2 regions of the Flavobacterium jumunjinense genome follow, and region 2 is predicted to be linked to the other one. Evidence: riboswitches for the same ligand, from Rfam matches in the RefSeq annotation. Region 2 holds a riboswitch; the other holds the start of a gene.
The links. Region 2 has a riboswitch for cobalamin ahead of L2Z92_RS12455 (TonB-dependent receptor plug domain-containing protein). Riboswitches for the same ligand answer to the same signal wherever they lie in the genome.
Positions count from the first base shown of each region.

Region 1: another riboswitch for cobalamin. It lies ahead of metE (5-methyltetrahydropteroyltriglutamate--homocysteine S-methyltransferase); the one in region 2 lies ahead of L2Z92_RS12455 (TonB-dependent receptor plug domain-containing protein).

Region 1 is NZ_CP091285.1:1,001,992-1,009,160, forward strand. It holds gene dgt (dGTP triphosphohydrolase) at 1-1,313, opposite strand, end outside; cobalamin riboswitch at 1,511-1,705, shown strand; gene metE (5-methyltetrahydropteroyltriglutamate--homocysteine S-methyltransferase) at 1,890-4,214, shown strand; gene L2Z92_RS04680 (hypothetical protein) at 4,280-4,504, opposite strand; gene L2Z92_RS04685 (ribonucleoside-diphosphate reductase subunit alpha) at 4,611-6,998, opposite strand.
Region 2 is NZ_CP091285.1:2,786,501-2,793,669, forward strand. It holds gene cobT (nicotinate-nucleotide--dimethylbenzimidazole phosphoribosyltransferase) at 1-276, shown strand, start outside; gene L2Z92_RS12440 (adenosylcobinamide-GDP ribazoletransferase) at 284-1,066, shown strand; gene cobC (alpha-ribazole phosphatase) at 1,051-1,575, shown strand; gene L2Z92_RS12450 (hypothetical protein) at 1,734-3,128, opposite strand; cobalamin riboswitch at 3,296-3,563, shown strand; gene L2Z92_RS12455 (TonB-dependent receptor plug domain-containing protein) at 3,642-5,573, shown strand; gene L2Z92_RS12460 (TonB-dependent receptor plug domain-containing protein) at 5,643-7,169, shown strand, end outside.

The sequences.
Region 1 (7,169 bases), 1.8 Mb from region 2:
TAAATTTCTAATGCTTTACCATCTGTCAAAAGCGAAACAAAATGACATATATGCAATAATTGATCGTATACACTTTCTTTTTGAAACTGAAAACGATCGGGTAATAACTTTAAAATGATAACATCATAACTTGAAGCATTACCTTCAATTTTATTATGATAAGCTGTACAGAATTTATCCAATAATGTATTGATTATTCTATACCCCACCACTTCTTTTTGAACCACTTCTTTACATTGATAAACATTAGCAACACTAAGCTGAATAATATCATTCATTTGCGCGTTGTATTGACTTTTATCCATCAAAGAAAAAGGAAAATTTCCACTCAAAATAGCATCTTCATTTTCCATAAATACTTTTACAGCATCATTAATTAAACTCCCAATTGCCAATGCTCTCAAATAACTTACTCTATCTTCTTTGTTCGTTAATTGATGATATTTTTTAATATCGATACCATTTTTAACTAACTTGATCAAATATTCTAAGGCATATTCTTCCTGAATTAGTCCTAAATTAATACCATCTTCAAAATCGATAATAGTATAACAAATATCATCTGCTGCTTCAACTAAATAAGCCAAAGGATGTCGTTCAAAACCAATATCATTTCCTGTTTTATTCGAAATCAAACCTAATTCTTTTGCAACATCTGCAAAAAAAGCTTTGTCTTGTTGAAAAAAACCATATTTTTTATCGCAAATTCGCGAAGTCGGTTTCTTTGGCAAACTTTCTTTAGGATACTTCATAAAAGCACCTAAAGTAGCATACGAAATACGCAAAGCACCTTCAATTCCTTCTCTTGAAGTTGTAAGTACAGAAAAACCATTTGCGTTTCCTTCAAAATCAATTATATCTTGCCACTCTTTATCAGTAAGCTTGTCTTGATATTGCTTTCCTCTTCCCGTTTTAAAATATTCTCCAATTGCCTTTTCTCCTGAATGACCAAAAGGTGGATTTCCAATATCATGCGCTAATGAAGCAGCAGCAACTATTGTTCCAAAATCATTCATTTGATAACCATGTTCTGCTAAATAAGGTCTTTTTTCCAGAACTTGTTTACCAACCAAACGACCAATTGAACGGCCAACTACAGAAACCTCTAAACTATGTGTTAAACGATTGTGTACAAAGTCTGTTTTAGAAAGCGGTATAACTTGCGTTTTATCTTGCAAGCTTCTAAAGGCAGATGAAAAAATAATCCTATCATAATCTACTTCAAAACCCAAACGCGTATCATCTTGATCTTTACGCAATCTTTTATTTGTATCACCATGACGTTTTAAAGACAATAATTCTTCCCATTTCATTTTGTTTTCCATCACTCTTACCTAAGTTTATTTTTAATTATTCAGACCTCAAAGATACAGAATTAGATAAGTTTACAAACTAGTACCAGTACTACTTGTTTCAAACAATGTTACAGAATTAACAAATTATCGAAATTTATAAATTTATTCTACTGCTATTTGTAATACTTTTGTAGCTATTTAAGTTCTTAATTTATTTCACTTCAACCAATAAAGGTTTTACTTAACTGTAGATTAATAGGGAATCGTGTGCAAATCACGAACTGTCGCGCAACTGTAAGTAACAAACGCAAATTTTTATCTGAAATAGGCTCCACTGTTTGTTTTTCACAAATGGGAAGGACGGTAAAAATGTTACAAGTCAGGAGACCTGCCTTTTATTGAATTGACAATGCTTTCGCGATTTGAAGCAATAGTCAGGATTGATATCTATAATACACGACAAATATTTAAAACATACTTTGTTGTGCATTTCTCTATTATACATATTAAAAACCAACTATTCTTATTTCAAAAAAACATTAGAAATGCATCAAGAGCTTTTAGAACTGATTTATTCAATTTAAAAGCAAAAAAATGCGTACAAACAATCTAGGCTACCCGCGAATTGGTAGCAACAGAGAATTAAAAAAAGCCTGCGAACTATATTGGTCAGGCAAAATTACAAGTGATGAACTTGTAGCAACAGGAGAAAAAATCAGAAAAGACAATTGGCTATTACAGGCTAATGCCGGAATTGATTTAATTCCTTCCAATGACTTTTCTTTTTACGATCAAGTATTAGATCTAAGTTTAACTTTGGGGGCAATTCCCGAACAGTACAAAGAATTTTCAGAAAAAAATTCTGAATTAGATCTTTATTTTGCAATGGCAAGAGGTGCTCAAAAAGACAACCTTGATGTAAAAGCAATGGAAATGACGAAATGGTTCGACACTAACTACCATTATATTGTTCCTGAATTTACAAGAAATCAAAAATTCAGTTTGTTCTCTGAAAAAATAATAAACGAATTCAAAGAAGCAAAAAAACTAGGAATAAAAACAAAACCAGTCTTAATAGGTCCTGTTTCCTATTTATTACTTGGAAAAGAAAAACAAACAGGTTTTCACCGAATAGAACTAATCAACAATTTACTTCCTGTTTACTTTGAAATCCTAAAGAAATTAGAAGCCGAAGACGTAGAATACATTCAATTTGACGAACCTTTTCTTGCACTCAATTTAAGTGATATTGAACGAGCAGCAATAACGAGAACCTACAATGAAATCAACAATCACTTCCCTACAATTAAAATCATAGTAGCCAATTATTTTGATTGTTTTGGAGAGAATTTAAGAACCGCATTGTCATTACCTGTACATACTTTACATTTAGACCTTGTTCGCTGTTCTTTGCAACTTGATGATATCTTAGCCTCTAAATACCTTTCTGACAAAACTCATTTCTCATTAGGAATTGTTGACGGAAGAAATATATGGAAAAATGATTTTAAAGAATCTTTATCTTTAATCAAAAAAGCAATTAATGCCTTCGGAAAAGACAGAATTTTAATTGCACCATCTTGTTCGTTGCTTCATTCTCCTTGTGATTTGGAACTTGAAACCAACGAAACAACTCTTACACCAGAAATTAAGCAATGGCTCGCTTTTTCAAAACAAAAAATAGAAGAAGTTGTATTACTTAAAAAATTTGCTTGTAGCGAATTAGATGCCAAGAATCATCCTGAATATATTGAAAATACAATTGCAAATGCGAAAAGGAAAACTGCCACAATTATACATAACGAAACTGTAAAAAATCGCGTATCAAAAATCGCTGAAAAAGATTCTCAGCGAGACAATTCATTCATTATTCGAAGAAAAAAACAAATTGAAGCATTGCAACTTCCATTATTCCCAACAACAACCATTGGATCTTTCCCTCAAACAACCGAAGTAAGAAGTTGGAGAGCAAAATTCAAAAAAGGCGAACTTACTCAACAACATTATGACGAATTAATTCAAAAAGAAACCGAGGAAACAATACGTTTTCAAGAAGAAACAGGTATTGACGTTTTAGTTCACGGGGAATTTGAACGTAATGATATGGTTGAATATTTCGGCGAACAACTTGATGGTTTTACATTTACAAAAAATGGTTGGGTACAAAGTTATGGTAGTCGATGTGTTAAACCTCCAATAATTTACGGAGATGTTTCTCGTCCAAAACCAATGACGGTCAAATGGTCTGAATTCGCACAGTCTTTAACAAGCAAATGGGTTAAAGGTATGCTTACTGGCCCTGTTACAATTCTTCAATGGTCATTTGTTAGAAACGATCAACCAAGGGCTACAACTTGTACACAAATTGCATTAGCTATTCGAGATGAAGTAGTAGACTTAGAGAATGCAGGTATAAAAATCATACAAATAGACGAACCCGCTATAAGAGAAGGCCTGCCCTTACGCAAGGAAGAATGGAACAATTATCTGGATTGGGCGATAAAAGCCTTTAGAATAGCCGCAAGCGGTGTTAAAGACGATACTCAAATTCACACACATATGTGTTATAGCGAATTTAACGACATTATTCAAAACATTGCCGATATGGATGCTGATATTATTACTATCGAATGTTCCCGTTCGCAAATGGAACTCCTTGATGCTTTTGCTGATTTCAAATACCCGAATGAAATTGGACCAGGTGTTTATGATATTCACTCTCCTCGTGTTCCTTCAAGCAAAGAGATGTTGCATTTACTTGAGAAAGCGACTGCTGTTATCCCTGCCGATCAATTATGGGTGAATCCTGATTGTGGTTTAAAAACGCGTCATTGGGATGAAACAAAAAAGGCATTAATTGAAATGGTTGATGCTGCAAAAAAAATGAGAGTACTCGCCCAAAAAGAAGTGCTTGTATAGATTTATTAAAAAAAACAGCCAAACAAATTTGTTTGGCTGTTTATATTTAATAATTATTATTTTAATTATGGTTTATCGTTCGCTAAAAAGAAATCTCTAGTCTTCTTAGGGTATTGCTTATAATTAATATCACTTGGATTCTCTATAATAGATTTAATTGTGATTTCATCACCTAGTTTAAACTTAGACATAACATGTTTATAATCTAACAAATAAGCACCACAGAAAAAATTCCCTTTTTCATCTTGCTCAATAATTCCAGTAAATACTCCTTTTTTCTCTCTAGACATGGTATTATATATTTTTTTCAAAGGTACGAAATCTACTCATCTAATGAAACAAAAAAAAACAGCCATCGATTGATGACTGTTTTATAAATATTAAAATTTTATTTACTTACGAACCACACATTTCACAATCATCCGGTTCTGCATTTTTCGAACGTTCAATCATTGCTTTAAATTCGGCTTCGGTCATTTCTGCCTCAACTTCAACCGCAACAGGTTCTTTTTTCTTATCGTTATTCAATGTAAACTTAATTGCATCTACAGCAGATTTTGTTCTTAAATAATACATTCCTGTTTTCAATCCGCTTTTCCAAGCATAGAAATGCATTGACGTTAGTTTCGCCATTGTTGCTCCTTCCATAAACAAGTTTAATGACTGAGATTGATCGATAAAATATCCTCTCTGACGAGACATATCTATAATATCTTTCATACTCATTTCCCAAACTGTTTTATACAAGTCTTTAATTTCTTGCGGAATATTATCTATATTTTGAATAGAACCATTATTACGCATTACTTCTTGCTTAAGATTTTCATCCCAAAGCCCTAATTCAACCAAATCATGAAGTAAATGTTTGTTTACAACAATAAACTCACCAGACAATACTCTTCTTGTATAGATATTTGAAGTATACGGCTCAAACGCTTCGTTATTCCCTAATATTTGAGAAGTAGATGCAGTAGGCATTGGTGCCAACAACAATGAGTTACGAACTCCATTTGCCATTACTTCTTTACGAAGCGAAGCCCAATCCCATCTTCCAGATAATTCTTCATCTTTTACGCCCCACATATTATACTGGAATTCTCCTTGTGATATTGGAGAACCTTCAAACGTTGAGTATGGCCCTTCTTCTTTTGCCAATTCCATAGAAGCCGTTACAGCTGCAAAATAGATTGTCTCAAAAATTTCTTGATTTAACTTTTTAGCAGCATCACTTGTAAAAGGCATTCTTAACATAATGAACGCATCAGCTAAACCTTGAACACCTAAACCAACTGGTCTATGACGTAAATTTGAATTTTCTGCTTCTTTAACTGGATAATAATTTCTATCAATTACTCTATTTAAATTACGTGTAATTCTTTTCGTTACATCGTACAAAAATTGATGATTGAATGCCCCATCTTCAATAAACATTGGCAATGATATTGAGGCTAAATTACAAACTGCAATTTCATCTTTCGATGTATATTCCATAATTTCAGTACATAAATTCGAAGAACGAATAGTACCTAAATTCTTTTGATTCGATTTTCTGTTCGCAGCATCTTTGTACAACATATACGGTGTACCAGTTTCAATTTGCGATTCTAATATTTTTTCCCAAAGCTCACGCGCTTTGATTGTTTTTCTTCCTTTTCCAGCGTTTTCATACCCAATATACATTGCTTCAAACTCGTCTCCATAAACATCATATAATCCAGGACATTCATTAGGACACATTAATGTCCAAGTTGCATTTTCTTCAACACGCTTCATGAATAAATCACACATCCACATTGCAAAGAACAAATCTCTTGCACGCATTTCTTCTTTTCCGTGATTTTTCTTTAAATCTAAGAAATCGAAAATATCTGCATGCCACGGCTCAATATATATTGCAAAACTTCCTTTTCTTTTCCCTCCACCTTGATCAACATAACGTGCTGTATCATTAAAGACACGTAACATTGGAACAATTCCGTTAGAAGTACCATTAGTTCCACGAATATAAGAACCCGTTGCTCTAACATTATGAATAGACAACCCAATTCCTCCCGCAGATTGCGAAATCATTGCCGTTTGCTTTAAAGTATCATAAATTCCATCTATACTATCATCTTGAACCGCTAAAAGGAAACATGATGACATTTGTGGTTTTGGCGTTCCTGCATTAAATAATGTTGGTGTTGCATGCGTAAAAAACTTCTTAGACATTAATTCATAAGTCTCAATCGCTGCATCGATATCATTTAAATGTATTCCTACAGAAACACGCATTAACATATGTTGTGGACGTTCTACTATTTTTCCGTTTATTTTTAATAAATACGAACGTTCTAAGGTTTTAAATCCAAAATAATCATAATTAAAATCACGATTATAAATTATGGTTGAATCTAATTTCTCTGCATTTTCCATTATCACATTAAACACTTCGTCAGAAAGCAATGGTGCCTCTTGACCCGTTCTTTGATTAACATAATGATACATTTCTGTCATTGTTTCAGAGAACGATTTTGTTGTGTTTTTGTGCAAATTAGAAACTGCTATACGAGCGGCTAATTGTGCATAATCAGGATGCGAAATAGTCATAGACGCAGCTGTTTCTGCAGCTAAATTATCTAATTCTGAAGTTGTAACTCCATCATACAAACCTTCAATTACACGCATTGCAACTTTTACAGGATCGACTAATTCATTCAGTTCATAACATAAAAATCTAATTCTGTCCGTAATTTTATCAAACATTACTGGCTCTCTTCTTCCGTCTCTTTTTACTACATTCATTATTTTACTCCTGATTTAATTGTGGTTAATAGCCAAGATTAATTTCCCTTCCTAATCTTGATGGAAGTCAAGACATTACTTTTTTACAAGTAGCATCTAATCTACCGATTTACCATTTGGCTTGAAGAATAGCAGCTCCCCATTCCTAAAATTCGGATTTTTCTTAATTTG
Region 2 (7,169 bases):
CTCATTTTAGTAGACGGATTTATTTCGAGTGTTGCCTTTTTAATTGCTTACAAAAAGAGTCCAGCAATAAAAGCAAATGCTATATTTTGTCATTGTTCTGAAGAAAAAGCACATAAGGCCTTACTAAATTATTTAGAAGTCGAACCCATTTTGCATTTAAACATGCGATTAGGAGAGGGCAGTGGTTGTGCGGTTGCATTTCCAGTTATACAATCGGCAATAATCTTTTTAAATGAAATGGCTAGTTTTGAAAGCGCAGGTGTAAGTAATAAATAAATTAAAAATGAAAAAAGAAATCGATATATTTTTTACGGCAATGATGTTCTATACTAGAATTCCTTGCCCTAAAAATATCACACATGATCCCGATTATTTAAACAAAGCCACACGTTATTTTCCTTTAATAGGCTGGATTGTTGGATTAATTTCTGGGATAGTTTTTATTGCTTTTTCCCAAATTTTGCCTGTAACAATTGCTGTTTTGTTAAGTATGATTGCTAGTGTTTTAACCACAGGAGCTTTTCACGAAGACGGTTTTGCCGATGTTTGCGATGGTTTTGGTGGTGGTTGGACCAAAGAGAAGATCTTAAAAATAATGAAAGACAGTGCTATTGGTGCTTATGGTGCAATTGGAATCTTACTTTTATTAGTACTGAAATTTACGGTTTTAGTTGAGGTTTTAGCAATGCAATCCAATCCTGTTGCAATCATTTTGATTTTTATAACCGCACATGCTATAAGTCGCTGGGCAGCAGCAACGATTATTTTTACGCACAATTATGTTCGTGAAGACGAATTGAGTAAAAGTAAACCTATTGCTAAAAGTTATTCTTGGAAAGAGGTTTTCGGAACTGCTTTTTTCGGACTATTCCCTTTATTGTATTTCATTTATTATAATTATAAAATTGCTTTAGTGCTTTTGCCTGTTTTTGTATTTCGATGGTATTTAGCACGTTATTTTAAAAAATGGATTGGTGGTTATACAGGAGATTGCTTGGGAGCTACCCAACAAGTGTGTGAAGTAGTATTTTATATTTCAATTTTAGCCTTATGGAAGTTTATTTAATTCGACATACAGAAACCGTTTGTGAAAAAGGCATTTGTTACGGTCAAGCCGATGTGGCACTTTTAACATCTTTTGAGGAACAATTTCAAAGTATAAAAAAAGAGCTAGGAAATGAAAAAATGGTTTTCTATTCTAGTCCTTTACAACGATGTTTGCAATTAGCAGCATATCTTACAAAAGATACAATAGAAGTAGATAAACGCCTAATGGAAATGCATTTTGGGAATTGGGAATTACAACTTTGGGATGACATTCCAAAAGAAGAACTGAATCCATGGATGGAAGATTTTGTTTCGGTTCAAGTTCCTAATGGAGAATCTTTTGAGGTATTGTATGAAAGAGTCCTTTCTTTTATTGATGACTTAAAAAAACAAGAACATGAAAAAGCAGTTATTGTAACACACGCAGGAGTTATAAGAAGCTTTTTATGCTACCAACAAGACTTAGCTTTAAAAGAAGCTTTCCAAAATAAAGTTACCTTTGGACAAATTATTAAAATAACACTTTAAACTATGAATACCAGCTCTACAGAATTTATGTATGCTTTATATACCGTAATTGCTTTCCATGTAATTATAGGTGTTATTATTTTGGTGCGTAAAATGAGAAAAAGGAAAAAGAAATAATTATAAGTAATAAAAAAGTCCCTTTCGGGACTTTCATTGTATTATTTTTTTGATAATTCGTCAACTTTCGTTTTCAACTTTTCAATTTCTTTATTTTGTTCAATTAGGTAAAGTGTAAGCTCTTCTACTTTTTGAAGTAAAATAGCATTCATTTCACCCAATTTTAAACCATTCTCTTTAATTTCTTGTGCAGAAGGTACTTCTGGTAAATGTTTGTTTTCTTTAGTATAAGCTTCTACTTCTTGTAGTGTAGGCATTTTATAATCACTTTTTAAAGTAGAGTAACCATCATAATATTTCTCAAAAACATAATCAGGAGCAATATTTAAATCTATTCTTACTTCTTTTGCATGGATATCTCCGTTTACAGTAAGCTTAGCGTCTGGATTATTTGTTCCAATACCTACTTTTCCCCAGTCATAATAACTCATAGTAACGTTGTTGTTTTTCCAAATTTCTATTGCAGGAGTTGGATTACTAACCAAGTCTTGAGATATCCCAATTGATAAAGATCCTGAGTTCTTTTTTAAACGAATCTCCGCAGAATATGCATTAGTATTAAGATCTGTAGAATTAGAAGGAGTAAAACCAAATCCAATTATGTCATGGCCTCCAGAAGAAAATGTGAAATTATTTCCTATTTGTAATTTTTCAGTTGGCTCAACTGTTCCAATACCAACATTACCAGATTCAGTTTTAATTACCATAGCATCTGTATAGGCGTGTGCGTTATGTCTTGTTCCAAACCTTAGACTAGTAGTTCCATTACCGTTATCAGTTCCATAAATTTTGGCTCCAAAACCGTTACCCCAGGGAGAGTTTAAGAACTCAACGCCATGTGGAAGACTTAATGTCGAGCCTAAAAGAGTAAGTTTAGGTTCGTTATTTGTATATACTTGTGGAGCTAATAAAGCAAATCTTGATGTGTAATTACTAGTTTCTCCGAATCGATTAAAATCAATATATGGTGTTGCTGTTGCTGTATTCGCATTTAATACAAATGCTCCTCCCTGATCAGGAGTTAGTTCTGAATTCCCAAAAAGAAATTTTTGATTTGTTTTTATATCTCCATTTACATGTAATGAGGCATTAGGATTATCTAATCCAATACCTACATTTCCATCTCTATTTATTCTTAATCTAGCTTGACTATTTGTAAAGAAATCTATTCCAAAAAAACCAGACAAATAAGTATTCGTTCCATTGTTATATGCATTTCCATTTGATTTGTTATAAAACCCAAACCCATAACCATTAATGAATTTTGAACTATATAAAAAGCCATCGGTATCCCCAGAGCCCCAGAATTTAACACCAGGTGAAGGAGTTGCAGCAGTGGCATCCATAATTCTTAACCCAGTTTGAGAAGGATATTGTCCGAAAATTAAATTAGACAAAATAAGGGTAATTGTTAAAAAAAAATATTTATTATTCATTGATAAGAAGTTAAATTTAATACTTAGTGCGGCAAAAGTACTATATTTTATTTTTTTGTAATAATAATAATCTTAATAAAATCTAAAAGAATAGATTATTTGACTTATTCACAGTGCTTAATTTAGTTTTTTTATAAAAAGTTATCGTTAAAATATAAAAACACCTACATTTGCACTCGAATTTTGGTTGTTGTTTCGGAGTCAATCCAAACCGCATTAAAAGGGAATTAGGTGCAATACCTAAGCTGTTCCCGCAACTGTAAGCTAAAAAGCTTGTTATTATCTACATACCACTGTTGGATAATTTAGAATTTAGAATTTAGAATTTAGAAAGTATATTACTTCTAGTTTCTTACCTCTAACTTCTAACTTTAAAAATGGGAAGGTGAATAACAAGACGCAAGCCAGGAGACCTGCCACTTTCATTAAGTAACAAACTTTCGGGAAAAAAAGTTTGAGTATGGGTAAATTCTATGCTTTTCTCCCTATTTATTAAAACTATTATTAACTAAAATGAACATTAAGTTTATTAGATGGAGTGTGTGTGCAGCATTCTTAACGAGTATTTCTTATGCACAAGAAATTGATACTTTAAAAGTAAATCAATTGAATGAAGTTGTTGTATCTGATACAAAATTCGAGCAAAAAAGAGAAAAATCAGGAAAAATTATTGATGTAATTTCTACAAAAGATCTAGAAGCTAGAAAAGGACAATCTGTAGCTCAAGTGCTAAATCAAGTAGCAGGTTTAGAGGTTAACGGAAGTAATAGTTCGGCAGGTAAAAATTTAGAATACTACATTAGAGGAGGAAGAAGCCGTCAAGTGTTGATTATTATTGATGGTAATCCTGTAAATGATGCAACAAGTATCGCTTCTACTTATGATTTACGTTTGTTGCCTGTAGAGCAAATTGAGAAAATTGAAATTTTAAAAGGATCGTCAAGTGTATTATATGGTTCTGGGGCTGCTACGGGTGTAATTAGTATTACTACAAAAAAAGCAAAGAAAGATAAATTATCGGGGAATGCTTACTTCAATATTGGTACACAAAATACAGTTGAAAAAACAAACCTAAATGGTCAAGAATTTAATCAAGGATTTGGTGTAAACGGAAACATTGGTAAGTTGAGTTTTAATACAACTCTAAATAGTACTGAGGTGGATGGTTTTAGTCAGGCAACAGGAGACAACTTTGAAAGAGATTATTTTTCAAGGATTAATTTAAATCAACAATTAGGATATAAATATTCAGAAAAATTAAAATTAGACGCGTTTATTAATTACGATAAGTTAATTTCTGAGAACGATTTGGGAGCTTTTCAAGATTCTGATGTAGATAAATATGATGCAGAACAGGTAAGAGTTGGTTTTAGACCTAATTATAAATATAATAAAGGAGAAGCCTATTTAAATGTTGCTTTTGCTAATCTAGAGCGTAATTATGATTCCTATAGTTCATGGGCAATGACAACCGATGAAACATATTATAAGTCTAGAACCATTAATGCAGATTTAGTGAATAAATTAGATTTGTTTAAAGGGTTTCACTTAATTACAGGAGTTCAATCTCAATTCATGGATATGTTTCAAACAGGTGCTTTGGGAGAAGTAGATAATAAAATAACAAAGTTTAATGTAGTAGACCCTTATTTTACAGCAGTTTATAATAGCGATTTTGGATTGAACGTAAATGCTGGTGCGCGTTTAAATATTCATAGTAAATATGGAAGTAATTTGGTTTATAATGTGAACCCTTCATTCTACCTAGAAAAATATAAACTAAGAGTATTGTCATCATTTAGTACTGCATATATTACGCCAACCTTGTATCAGTTATATTCTCAATATGGGAATTTAGAATTAAAACCAGAAGAAAATGCAACAGCAGAAGTAGGGTTTGAAAAAAGTTTCTTAAATAATAAAATAGTTTTAAATGCAGTTGGATTTTATAGAGTAGAAGAAAACAAAATGAATTTTATTTCTTTATCTGCAGCTCCATGGGGACAATACCAAAATGTTGAAAATAAAATTAATGCAAAAGGTATTGAAACAAATGTAACTTATTCTCCAATTGAGAAAATTAAAGTAACAGCGAATTATACTTTTACAGAAGTAGAAAATGAAGATAAATTACTACAGTTAATTCCTAAACATAAATTCAATGCAGGAGTAGATGTTGCGATTACGAATAAATTGAAATGGTCTGCACAGTATCAGTATACCAATCAAAAAATCGATTTATTTTATAATTCAGCTATTTCTGCTACTCAAAAAATCGATTTAGATTCATATCAAATTGTAAATTCAAATATTTCTTATAAATTAAATAATTATACTTCTTTTTTTGCAGGTGTAACCAATTTGTTAGATGTTGAATTTGTTGAAAAGATAGGATATTCTACTCGAGGTAGAAATTTTAAATTGGGAGTGAATCTTCAGTTCTAATGGAATTATAGAAAACGCTTCTTTCATTTAAAAAGAAGCGTTTTTTTAAGAAAAATAAATTATCATAATATGAAGAAAATATTCCTTTTGGTAGCTTTTTTTTATGCTTCTATCGTTTTTTGTCAAAATGATTCTATAGTCAAATTAAAGGAAGTAGTTTTAATAGATACAAAACTTAAAGCTTTTTCTTTAACTCATTCTATTGTAAAACTTTCAGATAGCGTTATACAAAGAAATCCTACTTCATTAACTGAATTGTTAAGGAATAATACAACGATATATTTCAAAGAATATGGAAAAGGAATGACGTCTTCCGCCTCTTTTAGAGGAACAACTTCACAACAAACTGCTGTACTTTGGAATGGTATAAATATTAACTCTCAATTTAATGGACAAACCGATTTTAATACTATAAATAGTTTCGATTTCAATTCGATTGCTGTTAGAGCAGGTGGAGGAAGTGTGGCTTATGGAAGTGGAGCTATTGGAGGTACCATTCATTTAAATTCCTATTTAGATTTTGAAGATAAGTTTTCAAATACAGTCCGCCTAAATTATGGAAGTTATGCCACTAAAGGGATTCATTATAAGTTAAATTTAGGTTCTGATAAAATTTCGGCTAACATAAATTTTTCGAGAAATCAATCGGAAAATGATTATGAATATCTAGGTTATAATAAAAAAAATGAGAACGGAAGCTATGAAAATACTAGTTTCAATACCTTGTTTGGTTATAAAATAAACAATAAGAATACCATAAAGTTTGCTACACATTTATTCGATGGGGAGAAGTTTTTTTCTGGAACAATTGCTTCGCCATCAAGAAGTAAGTATGAAGATTATAATGCTAGAAACTTATTAGAATGGAAATATGAAGGTAAGTCTTTTATATCAAGTAGTCAAGTTGCTTATTTAACAGAGAAATATAAGTATTTTGAAAATAAAGAAAGTGATTTGTTTTCTTATGGTGAAGTGAAAAGTCTTATTTTGAAATATGATTTCTTTTATAAAATTTCAGATAAAATAAAAATAAATCCAATAATTAGTCACACTCAAAATACAGGAATTGGTACAAATGTTTCAAAAACAAAAAGAAATATTTCCTCATTAAGTCTTTTGTTCAAACATTCGTTATTAAAGAAAGTAAATTATGAAATTGGTTTTAGAAAGGAGATTACTTCTAATTATGAAAGCCCTTTGTTGTATTCTATAGGAGTAAAATATAGTCCGTTTAAATTTTATAATGTAAAGGCTAATTTTTCTAAAAACTTTAGAATTCCAACTTTTAATGATTTGTATTGGGAAGGATCTGGAAATACTGATTTGAATCCCGAACATTCTTTACAATATGAAATAAACAATATATTTAATTATAAGGACTTTGAAGTAAGACTAACTGGATTTAAAACAGATTTAAAAGATATGTTACGATGGGTTCCAAATGAATTCGGAATCTGGCGACCAGAAAATACTGATTTAGTAAATATTTATGGTTTTGAAGCAAATTTGAATTGGAAAAGAAAAATACAAAATATTAGGATTGATCTTAATGGTAATTATGCATACACTAAGTCTACTAATGAAATTACTGAAAAG